Linked DNA regions of Duganella zoogloeoides. The protein of the gene in region 2 purifies or fractionates together with the protein of the main gene of each other region. This does not show direct contact. Links are inferred from orthologs where the notes say so. Each region holds a gene or a part of one and is shown on either strand. Other genes may lie near its edges.

Region 1 (5,793 bases), 910 kb from region 2 along the record:
CACCACCTTGGCCGGGAACCTGGCGCCGTAGCGCACCGACATGGTGGCCGGCGACAGCAGGTGGATCACGTTGACCTGGCCCGACACGAACGCTTCGACGATCTGTGCCCAACTGCGGAACAGGCGCGGCGCCTCGGCCTGCAAGCCTTCCGCCTCGAACAGCTTGCGGCCATGGGCGACCAGCAGCGGCGTGGCGTCGGTAATCGGCAGGTAGCCGATCTTGACCGGCTGGTCGTCGCCCTTGGGCGCCTGGCGGGCCATGGCGTCGCCGGCAAACAGCAGCGGCGCGGCGCCGGCGGCGGTACTGAGCGCCGACATGCGCAGGAAGTCGCGGCGGGTCATGCCGCAGTCGCAATCGGACGAAGCGCAGAGGTGGAGCGGGTTGCTGGTATCGGTCATGGAAGACTTTCGAAAAGGGTTGAATGTATTATGCGGCGGCGCGCACGCCGTGCAGCGCCGCCAGGATCTCGAGCCGCAGCGCGCTGATCGCCTGCGTATCGGCCAGCCGCGGACGCGGCAGATCGACCTGCCATTCGTGCATGATGCGCCCCGGCTGGCCGCCCATCAGGACGATGCGGTCGGCCACCAGGATCGCTTCGTCGATATCGTGCGTGACCAGCAGCACGGCGCTGTGCCAGCGGTGCACCACGTCGACCAGCAGCGTCTGCATCTCGGCGCGGGTAATCGCGTCGAGCGCGGAAAACGGTTCGTCGGCAAACAGCAGCGCCGGCTGGCGCGCCAGTGCGCGGGCCAGCGCCACGCGCTGCGCCATGCCGCCCGACAGCGCGGCGGGATACCGGCGCTCGCTGCCGGCCAGGCCCACGGCTTCGATGGCGGCCTGCACGCGCTGGTCATGTTCGGCGCGCGCGATCTTTGGCTGTCGCGAAAAATCGAGGCCGAAGCCCACGTTGGCGGTGACGTTCAGCCACGGCAGCAGGCTCGCTTGCTGGAACACCAGCGCACTGCGCGGGCTCGGTGCGGTCAATGGTGCATCGAGGAAGGTCAGGGTGCCGCTGGACGGCGCCTGCAAGCCGGCCAGCACCCGCAGCAGCGTCGATTTGCCGCAGCCGCTGCCGCCCAGCAGGGCGACGATTTCGCGCGTGCGCACGCCAATGTCGATGTGCTCGAACGTGGGCGCGGCGCCGGCATAGGCAAAGCCCAGGCCCTGACCTTGCAAGGCCCAGCCATCGGCCACGTCCACCCTGGCGTTGAGGATGCTCATCGATTGCCGCCCGCGTGCTTGGCCAGCGCCGCCTGCAACTGCGTAATGCTCGGCGTGATCACGGGGATAAAGGCCGATTCGCGCAGGCGCCGGGCAAAGCCGTCCTGCTGCGCTTCCAGGTAGGCATGGCCGCCCTTGGCGTGCAGCTCCAGCGTGACGGCGTCGCGCACGATGCCGGCGATGCCGATGCGCAGCTTGAACATGGCTGGCGCCTCGGCCACGAAGCGGCCGCTGGCCACGCCGTCAAGCAGTTGCGCCGTGTGCTGCGCCAGCGCCTCGCGCGCGGCGCCGATGTCGTCGGCCAGCTGGCCGCGCCCGGTGGCGGCGCCTGCAGCCTTGGCTGCTGCGTCCAGGCTGGCCTGCGCCAGCCCGATCGACATCCCGCACTGCATGCCCAGAAAAGCAGGCCGCACGCGTGGCAGCCAGCTGGGTGCGTCGGCGCTGATGATGTTCGCAGGCGGCACCGCCACCTGTTCGATGCGCACGGCGGCAGTGTGGCTGCCGCGCAGGGCGATCAGTTGCAGGTTGTCGCTGCGGTGCACGCCGGCCGCGCTGCTCTCGAACATGACGATTGCCGGCGGCGCAGCGGTGACCGGGGCGACGGCCGCCGCGGCGACGAAGCGCTGCGGGCGCAGGTTGGTGATCCAGGCCAGCTTGCCGTCGAGGTTCCAGCCGTCGCCGTCGGGCACGGCGTTGATTTGCAGCGGCTCCATCCCGGACAGGAATTTCATCGCGTTCGACAGGCCGGTGGCGCCGGCCAGCGTGCCATCGAGCAGGTCGGGCAGCAGCCGCTCGCGCAGCGCCGCATTGGGGCTTTGCAGCAGGTATTCGATGAAGCTGCGCTGGCCCCAATATACAAAGGCCGCCGTCAGCGAATGGCGGGCGATGTCGGCGATGCCGAGGATGGCGTCGCGCACGTCGCCGCCGGCGCCGTTCATTGCCACCGGCACGCCGGCCCTGAAGCAGCCATGCGCGGCCAGCGCCGGCATCACTTCATCGGCCAGCGATTCGGATTGGTCGAGCGTGTCCGCGTAACGCGCCAGCCAGTCGTGGAGCGCTGCCATGCTTAAACCGCGCCGGGCAGATAGGGTTGCAGCTGCGGATTGACCGGCGTGCCGGCCAGGCTGTTGGCGAAGTTGCACAGCGTGGCCAGGCTCACGCCCAGCACCACTTCCAGCGCCTGCTGCTGGTTGTAGCCGGCGTCGATGAAGGCTTGCAGATCGGCGTCGTCCACGGCGCCACGGCGGGCGATGACTGCGGTGGCGAAGCGCTGCACGGCGTCGAGTTTGGCCACGCCGGTCGGGACATTGGTTTGCAGGGCGCGCACCACTTCCGGCGCCAGGTTGGCTTTCTTGAGGGCGATGGCCGAGTGGCCGGCGGTGCAGAAGTCGCAGCCGTGGATGTTGGCGGCCGTCAGTTGCACGACTTCGCGCTCGTCGAGCGTGAGGCTGGTGCGGGCGTTGATGCCCGAAACAGTCAGGTAGGTTTCCAGCGCCTGCGGCGCATTGGCCAGAACGCCGATCAGGTTGGGCAGGTAGCCATTGTTGGCGATGGCTTTTTCAACGAAGGGGCGGCTGTCGGCTGGCGCGCTGTCGAGGGTGTGCAGGATAAGACGGGACATGATGACCTTTCCGTGAGGATGAAGCCATATTATCAGCCGGTACGCGCGCGCGCACCATATCCAAACGGCTGGTTTTTATGCTCGAACGTCTCGACCGTGCCGGCGGTAAGCGCCCGGCTGCTCGCCCACCACGCGCTTGAAGGCGCGCGTGAACGCCGCATACGACTGGTAGCCCACGTGGCCGGCCGCCTGCTCGACCGAGTCGCCGGCGCCGAGGCGCTGGCTGGCCAGCCGCATGCGCAGGCGCAGCAGGAATTGCGCTGGCGGGATGCCGCCAGCCTCGGTGAAGTGCTTGCAAAAAGCCGCGCGCGACATGTTTGCTGCCTGCGCCATGCGCGCGATGCTCCAGTCGTCGCCGGGGCTGGCCAGCATGCGGTCGAGCAGGGCCATGAATTCGCCACGCTGGGCCAGGGCCAGGATGCCGGCCCCCAGCGTTTCCTGGCGTGCGGCGTGGCGGATCAGGTAAAAGAACAGCAGTTCCACCAGGCGCGCGATCAGCGGGGAAGGGCGTTCCGGATCGCCCGCTTCGGCCAGGATCAGGTCGAACAGCGCAGCCGTATGCGCCAGCGACGGCTCGTCGCTGCGGCACACCAGGACATCGGGGAACGAACCGATCACCAGCGGTCCGAGCGCGCCGCTGAAACTGAAAAAGCCGCACGCGAGGCCGGCATTGGCGGTGTCTGTCGGTGCGGCCGGCACCGACAGCGTTTGCATCGGCTGGCGCGCGAGCGGGGCGGCAGGATCTGGCGATGGACTGAGGAAGTGCGATACATCGCGCGTGAGAAACACGCCGTCGCGCGCGCGCAGGTGGATGGGCGCCTCGCCGGCAATGTGCAGGTAGCAGTCGCCCGCCAGCACCAGGTGGAAGCTGGCCAGTGCACGGCCGGCAGTGGACGCGCGCCACGGACCGCAATACCGGCCCACGTGCAGGGCGGCGGCATCGAGTTCGATGCTGTTCAACAGCCACTGGGCCAGCTTATCGGAGAAGGCAACGGAGGAGGCGGGGGTCATGCCCGCCATTGTAGGGCGTGCGGCGCGCCGGGGTTGGAATGATTCGTTATATGGTTATGCGGCGCGCGCATTGTCCACGTCCAACGGTTGTCGCCTCCCGATGGCGTAGCCCGGGCGGCTGGCGAGACAGGGTATAATTTGGGGGCTAATAACTGAAAGGAATTCCAAATGAAGATTGCCAAGAACACGGTCGTGACTGTGAATTACAAACTGTCCGATGCCCAGGACAATCTGATCGAAGACGGCCGCCAGCCGATGGTTTACCTGCACGGCGGTTACGAGAACACGCTGCCTAAAATCGAGGAAGAACTCGACGGCAAGGAAGTCGGCTACTCCTCCATCATCCAGATCGAACCGGAAGACGCGTTCGGCGAGTACGACGCCGCCCTGGTCAAGGTCGAGCCACGCAATCGCCTGCCGGAGCCACTGGAAGTCGGCATGCAATTCGAAGGCACGCCCGATAGCGACAGCGACGACGAAGCACTGATCTTCACCGTCACCGACATCGCCGACGACAAGGTCGTCCTGGACGGCAACCACCCGCTGGCCGGCATGGCCCTGCGCTTCTCGCTGGAAGTGGCGGAAGTGCGCGAAGCGACCGAAGAAGAAATCGCCCACGGCCACGTGCACGGCGCCCATGGCCATCACCACGGTCATGACGATGATGAAGGCGAAGAAGGCGATCACGTTGCGATCCACCCGATTCACTAACGGGCACTGGTTAAACCTACTGCGCGTCCCGCTATCGCCTCTGCGTTGCTCAGCGTACCTCGGTACGCTTGCGCTACTCGAGACGATATCGGGCCGCTCGCTACGGTTTTCCGAGCACCCGAATGATTAGGGTGTCGCTTCTGCGGCGCCCTTGATCATGAACAGCGTGGCGCTTGCGGGCGCCACGCGTACCTCGGTCCAGTCGGCGGCCAGGTTCAGATGTCCCACGTTGTCCTGCCAGTGGATCGACGGCTCCTTCTCTGCCGCCTGCACCACCTGGGTATCGACCAGCAGCACCTTCCCCTTGAACTTTGAAGCCAGCGTCTTGATCTGCTTGCGCGGCTCGGCAAAGCCATCGCGTTTCGACTCGAAGCGTGCCAGCAGCGAAAAGCCCGGTTCTGCTTCCAGTCCCACGTCGCCATCCGAAAACAGCACCAATCCTTCCATTTGCTGCCGCACGGCCAGGTTGAACAGCCGGTGCAGCCAGGCGCGGTTGGCTACCAGCCGGTCTTCGTATTCGCTGTTGCGTCCCGCTTCGGCGCGGTAGTGGTTGTTATTGGCGGGGAGGTTGATGGTGGCGAACAGCACCTTGCCCACCTGCCAGTGGGCGTTTTCCGCGTAGCTGCGGAACTTGGCGCTGCTCGACAGCCGCGTGACGGGCAGCCGCTTGGCGCCCAGCGTTTCGCTGTCGCGGTAGAACAGTTCGCGCAGGCGGTTGAGGCGGTCGATGGCGTTCGAGCGGCCGGCGGAATTGAGGCACCCGCTCCAGTCGCTGCCGGCCAGCGACACCACCATCGGCACGCTCGAGGCATTTAGCAGGGCGTGGCGCCCGGCATACAGCTTGTCGCTGCAAGGCTCTGAACCAGCTTTGACACCGGTGGCCACCACGAACGCCGGATTGCCTTGCGTGGCGCCGGCAATCGCCCGCTTGAGCACCGTTTCGTCGGCGCCGGTCTTGAACGAGTGGCCGATCACGCCGAACTGGAAGCCGCCTGCCCTGGATCCGGCCTTTGATTCGATCTTCGACTCGGCCTTGCTTTCGGCATGGACGGGCGCCAGCCACAAGGCGCAGGCAGCGAACGACAGCGCCAGTCCGGTGCGCGCAAGACGGACCCGGGCCACCATTCGCACCGCTGCGCGCGCGGCGTGCGTCATGCCTGCGCCGTCTCCGTCAGGCGCTTGAGCTGGTACAACTGATCGAGCGCTTCGCGCGGGGTCAGCGCATCGG
Region 2 (6,079 bases):
GGCTTCGTCGATCAGCGTTTCCATCACGTAGGCGGTATGGGTGGAACCCACGGAGCGCCACCACAGCACCGGCACATTGGCCTTGGCGATGCGGGCGCTCAGGTTCAGCGGCACGTCGTACGGCTCGCCCATGCCTTCGACCATGGTGGAATCGACGCCGTCCTTGATCATCATCGGCTCGAACATGGTGCCGGCGGCGATCGACTGGCCCACGATCACGTGATCCCACGCGACGATATTGCCCTTGGCATCGAGGCCGATGTCGGCGCGGTGCACGTGCGACGGCCGGTAGTAACCGCCCTTGATGTCGTCTTCGCGGCTCCACACCACCTTGACCGGGTCGGTCTTGCCGGCCGCGCGCCACACCTTGGCGACGTTGACTGCTTCGACCAGGTAGTCGGACGTGGGCACGCCACGGCGCCCGAACCCGCCGCCGGCCATCATGGTGTGCAGTACCACCTGCTCCGGCTTCAGGCCGGCGGTGGCGGCAATCGCGCCCTGGTCCACGGTCTGGAACTGGGTGCCGGCCCACACGGTGCAGCCGTCCGCGCGCAGATCGACCACGCAGTTGAGCGGCTCCATCGGCGCGTGCGCCAGGTACGGAAACTCGTAGACCGCGTTGATTTTCTTCGGCGCGCCGGCCAGCTTCGAGGTGTCCGCCTTGCGGGCGGCGGCGCCCGGCTTTTGCGCCAGCGCCTTGAACTCTTTCAGCTGCTGTTCGCTGCTGACCTTTTGCACCGCACTGGTGTCCCAGTCGATCACCAATGCGTCGCGGCCCATCTTGGCCGGCCAGTAGCCGTCGGCCACCACCACCACGCCGCTGCCGCCACGGTCGGTTTTCACTTCCAGCACGGCGAGCACGCCCTTGATCGCCTTGGCTTTGCTGGCGTCCAGCTTGCCCACCTTGGCGCCGAACACGGGTGGACGGGCGACTAGCGCCACCTTGCTGTCGGGCGCCTTGAAGTCCATGCCGAACTGCTGCTTGCCGGTGGCTTTGAGCTTGGCGTCCAGCCGCTTGACCGGCTTGCCGATGATCTTGAAGTCTTTCGGGTCCTTGAGCACCACGGTGGCAGGCACCGGCTGCTTCATGGCCGCATCGGCCATGGCGCCGAAGGTGGCGCTCTGGCCGCCAGGGCCGGTCAGCACGCCGTTGGCGGCTTTTACTTGAGCGGGCGCCACTTGCCATTGTTCGGCGGCCGCCGCGACCAGCATCGCGCGCGCCTTGGCGCCGATTTCGCGGTACTGGATGTACGAATGGGCGATACTGCCCGAGCCGCCGGTGATCTGGATGCCGAACGCCGGATCCTTGTATTGGTCGCCCGCCGGCGCCAGCGCGCCGTTGACCTTCGACCAGTCGGCGTCCAGTTCCTCGGCGATCAGCATCGGCATCGACGTCTGCACACCCTGGCCGAATTCCAGGCGGTTCACCTGCACCGTCACGGTGTTGTCGGGCGCGATGTGCAGGAACGCATTCGGCTCGTACACCTTGGCCGGTGGCTGCTGGGCGTTGGCGAAACGGCCGGCGCCGGGCATGAAGAAGCCGAGCACCAGTCCACCGCCGGCGACAGCGCCGGTCTTCATGAAGCCGCGGCGCGACACGCCGGCAGGGGCTGCAGTCTGCGATGCCAGCGCGACGTCGACGTTGTCTTTATTGATCCATTCGATACGCATACGTCCCCCTTAAGCGATGGTGCTGGCGGCGTCTTTGATGGCGGCGCGGATGCGTTGGTAAGTGCCGCAGCGGCAGATATTGCCGCTCATGGCGTTGTCGATATCGGCGTCGCTCGGCTTTTTATTGGTGCGCAGCAGCGCGGTGGCGCTCATGATTTGCCCGCTCTGACAGTAGCCGCATTGCGGCACGTCGAGCTTGACCCACGCTTCCTGCACCGCTTTACCGATGGCGTCGGACTCCATCGCTTCGATCGTGGTGATTTTCTGGCCCACGGCGGCCGAAATCGGCATCACGCACGAGCGCACCGGCTCGCCGGCCAGGTGCACGGTGCAGGCGCCGCACAGCGCCGCGCCGCAACCGAACTTGGTGCCGGTCATATTCAGGTTATCACGCAGCGCCCACAGGATGGGCGTGGACGGATCGGCATCGACTTGTACGTCCTTGCCGTTGATATTCAAAGTGATCATGTAAAAAATCTCCTGGAGGACGTACTGCTGGTTTGGACTGACGGACTGCTATTTTTTTAATTGCGCGAATTTCGCTTCGAGCGTCTTGGTGTCTACCGCACCTGGCAGACGCGAACCATCGGTGAAGATGATGGTCGGGGTGCCGGTCACGCCGATCTTGCGGCCCAGCGCGACGATTTCCTGGTTGGGGGTGGCGCACGATGCCGGCGCCGCCGGTGGCTGCTTGCCGTTCAACATCCAGTCATCCCAGGCCTTGTTGCGGTCGGGCGCGCACCACACGCCGGCCGACTTGGTGAACGAGTCTTCGCGCAGGATGTTATAGAGGAAGGTATAGACGGTGACGTTGTCGATTTCGGTGAGCGTGGTCTTGCGGAACTGCTTGCAATAGCCGCAGTTCGGATCTTCGAACACCGCGATCACGCGCGAACCGTCGCCCTTGACGGTCTTGAGCGCCTTGTCCAGCGGCAGATCGGAGAACTTCACGCGGGTCATCTCGTCGATGCGCTCGCGCGTGAGGTCCTTGCCGGTGGTGAGGTTGAAGATATGGCCATTGAACACATAGGTACCGGTTTTGTCCGTGTACAGGATGTCGCTGCCCATGCGGATTTCATACAGGCCGCTATACGGCGTAGCCTTGATCGAATCGACCTTGACGCCCTCGCCCAGGCGCGGCTCGACGATCTTGCGCAGCGCTTCTTCCGACGGCGCTTCCGACGGCGCTTTTTGCGCATCTTGCGCATTGCCGCACGACGCCAACAACACCGACATCAGCACCAATGCCAACTTACTCTTTCTCATAACTTCTCCAATAACTTCATTTAAGCTTATTTGCCCATGGCGTGCGAGATCAACCGGCGCTTGAGCAGCGGAATTTTATCGAGCAGGTTCAAGCCCAGGTTGCGCACCGCGCGCAGCGGTTCGGCATCGGCGCCGAACAGGCGCGCCAGGCCGTCGGTGGTGACCTGCATCAGCAGCACGTCTTCCTTGCGCGCGCGCTCGTAGCGCGCCAGCACGCGGGCGTCGCCCACGCCGCGTTGCGGCTCGCGCGCGGCCAGTGTTTCGATCAGTTGCGCGACATCGCCAAAACCCAGGTTCATGCCATGGCCGGCCATCGGGTGGACCACGTGGGCGGCGTCGCCCACCAGCGCCACGCGCGGCGACGTCATGGTGTGGGGGCGGATCAGGCGCAGCGGGAAATCGCGCACCAGTTCCGGTTGCAACGGCGTCAGTGCACCGAGTTTGTCGGCGGCATACACGGCCAGGCGGTCGGCGATCTGCTGCGCCGACTCGGCGCGCAGGGTATCGGCCAGCGCATCGGGCGCCGACCACACCAGCGAGACCTGGTTGCCCGCCAGCGGCAGCAGCGCCACGATGCCCTGCTCTCCGGTGAACCACTGGTGCGCCGCGCCGTGGTGCGGTTTTTCGCAAGCGAAGTTGGTGACCACGCCGCGCTGGCCGTAGCTGCGGTAATCGAGGCCGATATCGCACTGGCCGCGCACCCACGACTCGGCGCCGTCGGCACCGACCACCAGTTGCGCCTCGACGCTGCTGCCATCGCCCAATGTGACGGTGGCATGGTCGTCGCCACGCAGCAGCGCCGCCGCGCGGCCACCGACAATGGTGACGTTCTGGGCAAAGCGCAGCGCAGCGTCGAGCGCCTGGTTCAGATTGCGCTCTTCCAGTATCCACGCCAAGGTGTCAGTGTGGGCGCCGTAGGCATCGAACGCCAGGCCACCGGGATGGGGACCGTCGCCATGAACGATCATCGCATCGACCGGGGTGACGCGCTCGGCATCGAGCGCGCCCCATACCTTGAGCGACGACAGCAGGCGGTGCGCAGTATGGTTGAGAGCATAAACCCGGGCGTCCCAGCCTTCAGTGGGCGCCGTCACCGGGGGCGCTGGCGGCCCCAGCAGAATGACCTTGAGGCCGGCATTCGCCAGCCCTAGTGCCGTGGTCTTGGCAATCGCACCATTGCCGACGATACAAATCTCGGCGCTGACCGTGGAGGCGGTGGTGGCGGCGGAGGTGGACGGGGACGTGGATTTATTCATCCAACCATTATAGCGTTTGTGCGGAATAGAAATTGGCGCTTGCGCTTTTTCGGGACCCTGCTATAATTCTGGTCCTTGGCCTGGTAGCTCAGTTGGTAGAGCAGAGGATTGAAAATCCTTGTGTCGGTGGTTCGATTCCGCCCCGGGCCACCAAGAACAGTGTCAAACAGAACGCCCGCTCTCGCCAGTGGGCGTTTTTGCATGCGTGCCGTATTATTCTTCTGCGATCGACATGCACAAGGACCACACAATGCTGGACAGCCTTCCCGACCAGTTTCACGCGCTGGTAATCGGCGCCTCCGGCACCATCGGCGCCGCCTTTGTCGCGCTGCTGCGCGCCTCGCCGCGCTGCGCATCGGTGCGCGAACTGCATCGCCACTCACTACCGCCGCTCGACTTTGCCTATGAGGACAGCGTCGCCGAGGCCGCGCGGCAGTGCGCGGCCGGGCCGCGCTTGCACCTGATCATCAACGCCGCCGGCATGCTGCACACGCCAGCGTTCATGCCGGAGAAGCGCCTCGCCGACCTCAATACCGCGCAAATGCAGGCCACGTTCACGGCCAACGTGTTCGGCCCGGCGCTGCTGCTGCGCCACTTCGTGCCTTTGCTGGACAGCGAGCGGGCCGTCATGGCCATGCTGTCGGCCAAGGTCGGCAGCATCGGCGACAACCGGCTCGGCGGCTGGTACAGCTACCGCGCCTCGAAGGCGGCCCTCAACATGATGGTCAAGACGGCTGCCATTGAACTGGCGCGCAACCAGAAGAACTGCGTGCTGGTCGCGCTGCATCCGGGCACGGTCAACTCGCACCTGTCGCAGCCATTTCGCGGTGACGCCATCGGCCGCCCGGCGCACGACGCCGCCAGCGACATGCTGCGCGTACTCGATGCGCTCACCCCGGCCGATAGCGGGTCGTTCCGGTCGTACAACGGAGACCAATTGCCTTGGTAGTGCCAGGGGATGGGTGACCCGGCCATCTTTATATCGCCCACCCACGCCAGTTCATCTAGAATGGTTGCATTTCCATTACTACATGGGCGTGCGATGAAACGGGTGATCTTCAATCAAAAAGGTGGCGTCGGTAAATCCACCATCGCGGTAAACCTGGCAGCGATCGCTGCCAGCCAGGGCAAGCGCACTCTTCTGATCGACATCGACCCGCAATGCAATTCCAGCCGCTACGTGCTGGGCGCGGCGGCGCACGCGGCCACGCCGACTTTGAAAGATTATTTCGAGCAGGTGCTCAGCTTCAGCCAGTTTGCCCAGCCGGCCGGCCACTATGTCCATCCGACACCGTTCGAGAACCTGTCCATCATCGTCGCGCACCCGGAGCTGGGCGACCTGCAGTCGAAGCTCGAATCGCGCAACAAGATCTACAAGCTGCGCGACTTGCTGCGCGAGCTGGGCAAGGAATACGATGACATTTTTATCGACACCCCGCCCGCCTATAATTTCTTCAGCCAGGCCGCCCTGATTGGTGCGGACAGTTGCCTGATTCCGTTCGATTGCGACGATTTTTCACGCCAGGCCCTCTACACCCTGATTAACAACATCAAGGAGATCAAGGCCGACCACAACGCCGACCTGGCCATCGAAGGCATCGTCGTCAACCAGTTCCAGCCGCGCGCCAGCCTGCCGCGCCGCATGGTCGAGCAGCTCACGGAAGAAGGCTTGCCGGTATTCGAGAACAAGCTGTCGAGTTCGGTCCGCATCCGCGAATCGCACGAGCGCAACCTGCCGATGATCCACCTTGACCGCAATCACAAGCTGAGCCAGGAATACCTGGCGCTGTACGGCGAACTGACAGATTCCTGAGCGACCGCTGGCAGGTGCCATATGTCTCCCACCGAACTTACATCCCGAGCAATTTCATTTAATCTGCACAAGA

Evidence for each region.
Region 1: the proteins of SR858_RS01610 (region 2) and SR858_RS05600 purify together in Escherichia coli (affinity purification with mass spectrometry, with the first as the bait; 2 studies listed by BioGRID). This does not show direct contact. The link is inferred for Duganella zoogloeoides from one-to-one orthologs.

Annotation. Positions count from the first base shown.
Region 1 is NZ_CP140152.1:1,263,578-1,269,370, forward strand. Bases 3,093-5,793 are described here. They hold SR858_RS05600 (FKBP-type peptidyl-prolyl cis-trans isomerase), read left to right. Parts: upstream 3,093-4,022; coding sequence 4,023-4,565; downstream 4,566-5,793. Other genes in these bases: SR858_RS05595 (AraC family transcriptional regulator), read right to left, coding at 3,093-3,854; SR858_RS05605 (hypothetical protein), read right to left, coding at 4,692-5,720; mutS (DNA mismatch repair protein MutS), read right to left, coding at 5,717-5,793. Outside these bases: SR858_RS05575 (ABC transporter substrate-binding protein), read right to left, coding at 1-399; SR858_RS05580 (ABC transporter ATP-binding protein), read right to left, coding at 428-1,222; SR858_RS05585 (acyl-CoA dehydrogenase family protein), read right to left, coding at 1,219-2,286; SR858_RS05590 (carboxymuconolactone decarboxylase family protein), read right to left, coding at 2,289-2,843; more of SR858_RS05595, read right to left, coding at 2,919-3,092. UniProt on the Escherichia coli protein: Folding helper with both chaperone and peptidyl-prolyl cis-trans isomerase (PPIase) activities. Chaperone activity prevents aggregation of unfolded or partially folded proteins and promotes their correct folding.
Region 2 is NZ_CP140152.1:349,801-355,879, reverse strand. Bases 1,063-4,049 are described here. They hold SR858_RS01610 (DsbC family protein), read right to left. Parts: upstream 2,938-4,049; coding sequence 2,188-2,937; downstream 1,063-2,187. Other genes in these bases: SR858_RS01605 (FAD-dependent monooxygenase), read right to left, coding at 2,964-4,049; SR858_RS01615 ((2Fe-2S)-binding protein), read right to left, coding at 1,681-2,139; SR858_RS01620 (xanthine dehydrogenase family protein molybdopterin-binding subunit), read right to left, coding at 1,063-1,671. In the rest of the region: more of SR858_RS01620, read right to left, coding at 1-1,062; more of SR858_RS01605, read right to left, coding at 4,050-4,193; SR858_RS01595 (SDR family NAD(P)-dependent oxidoreductase), read left to right, coding at 4,444-5,142; SR858_RS01590 (ParA family protein), read left to right, coding at 5,236-6,006. UniProt on the Escherichia coli protein: Acts as a disulfide isomerase, interacting with incorrectly folded proteins to correct non-native disulfide bonds.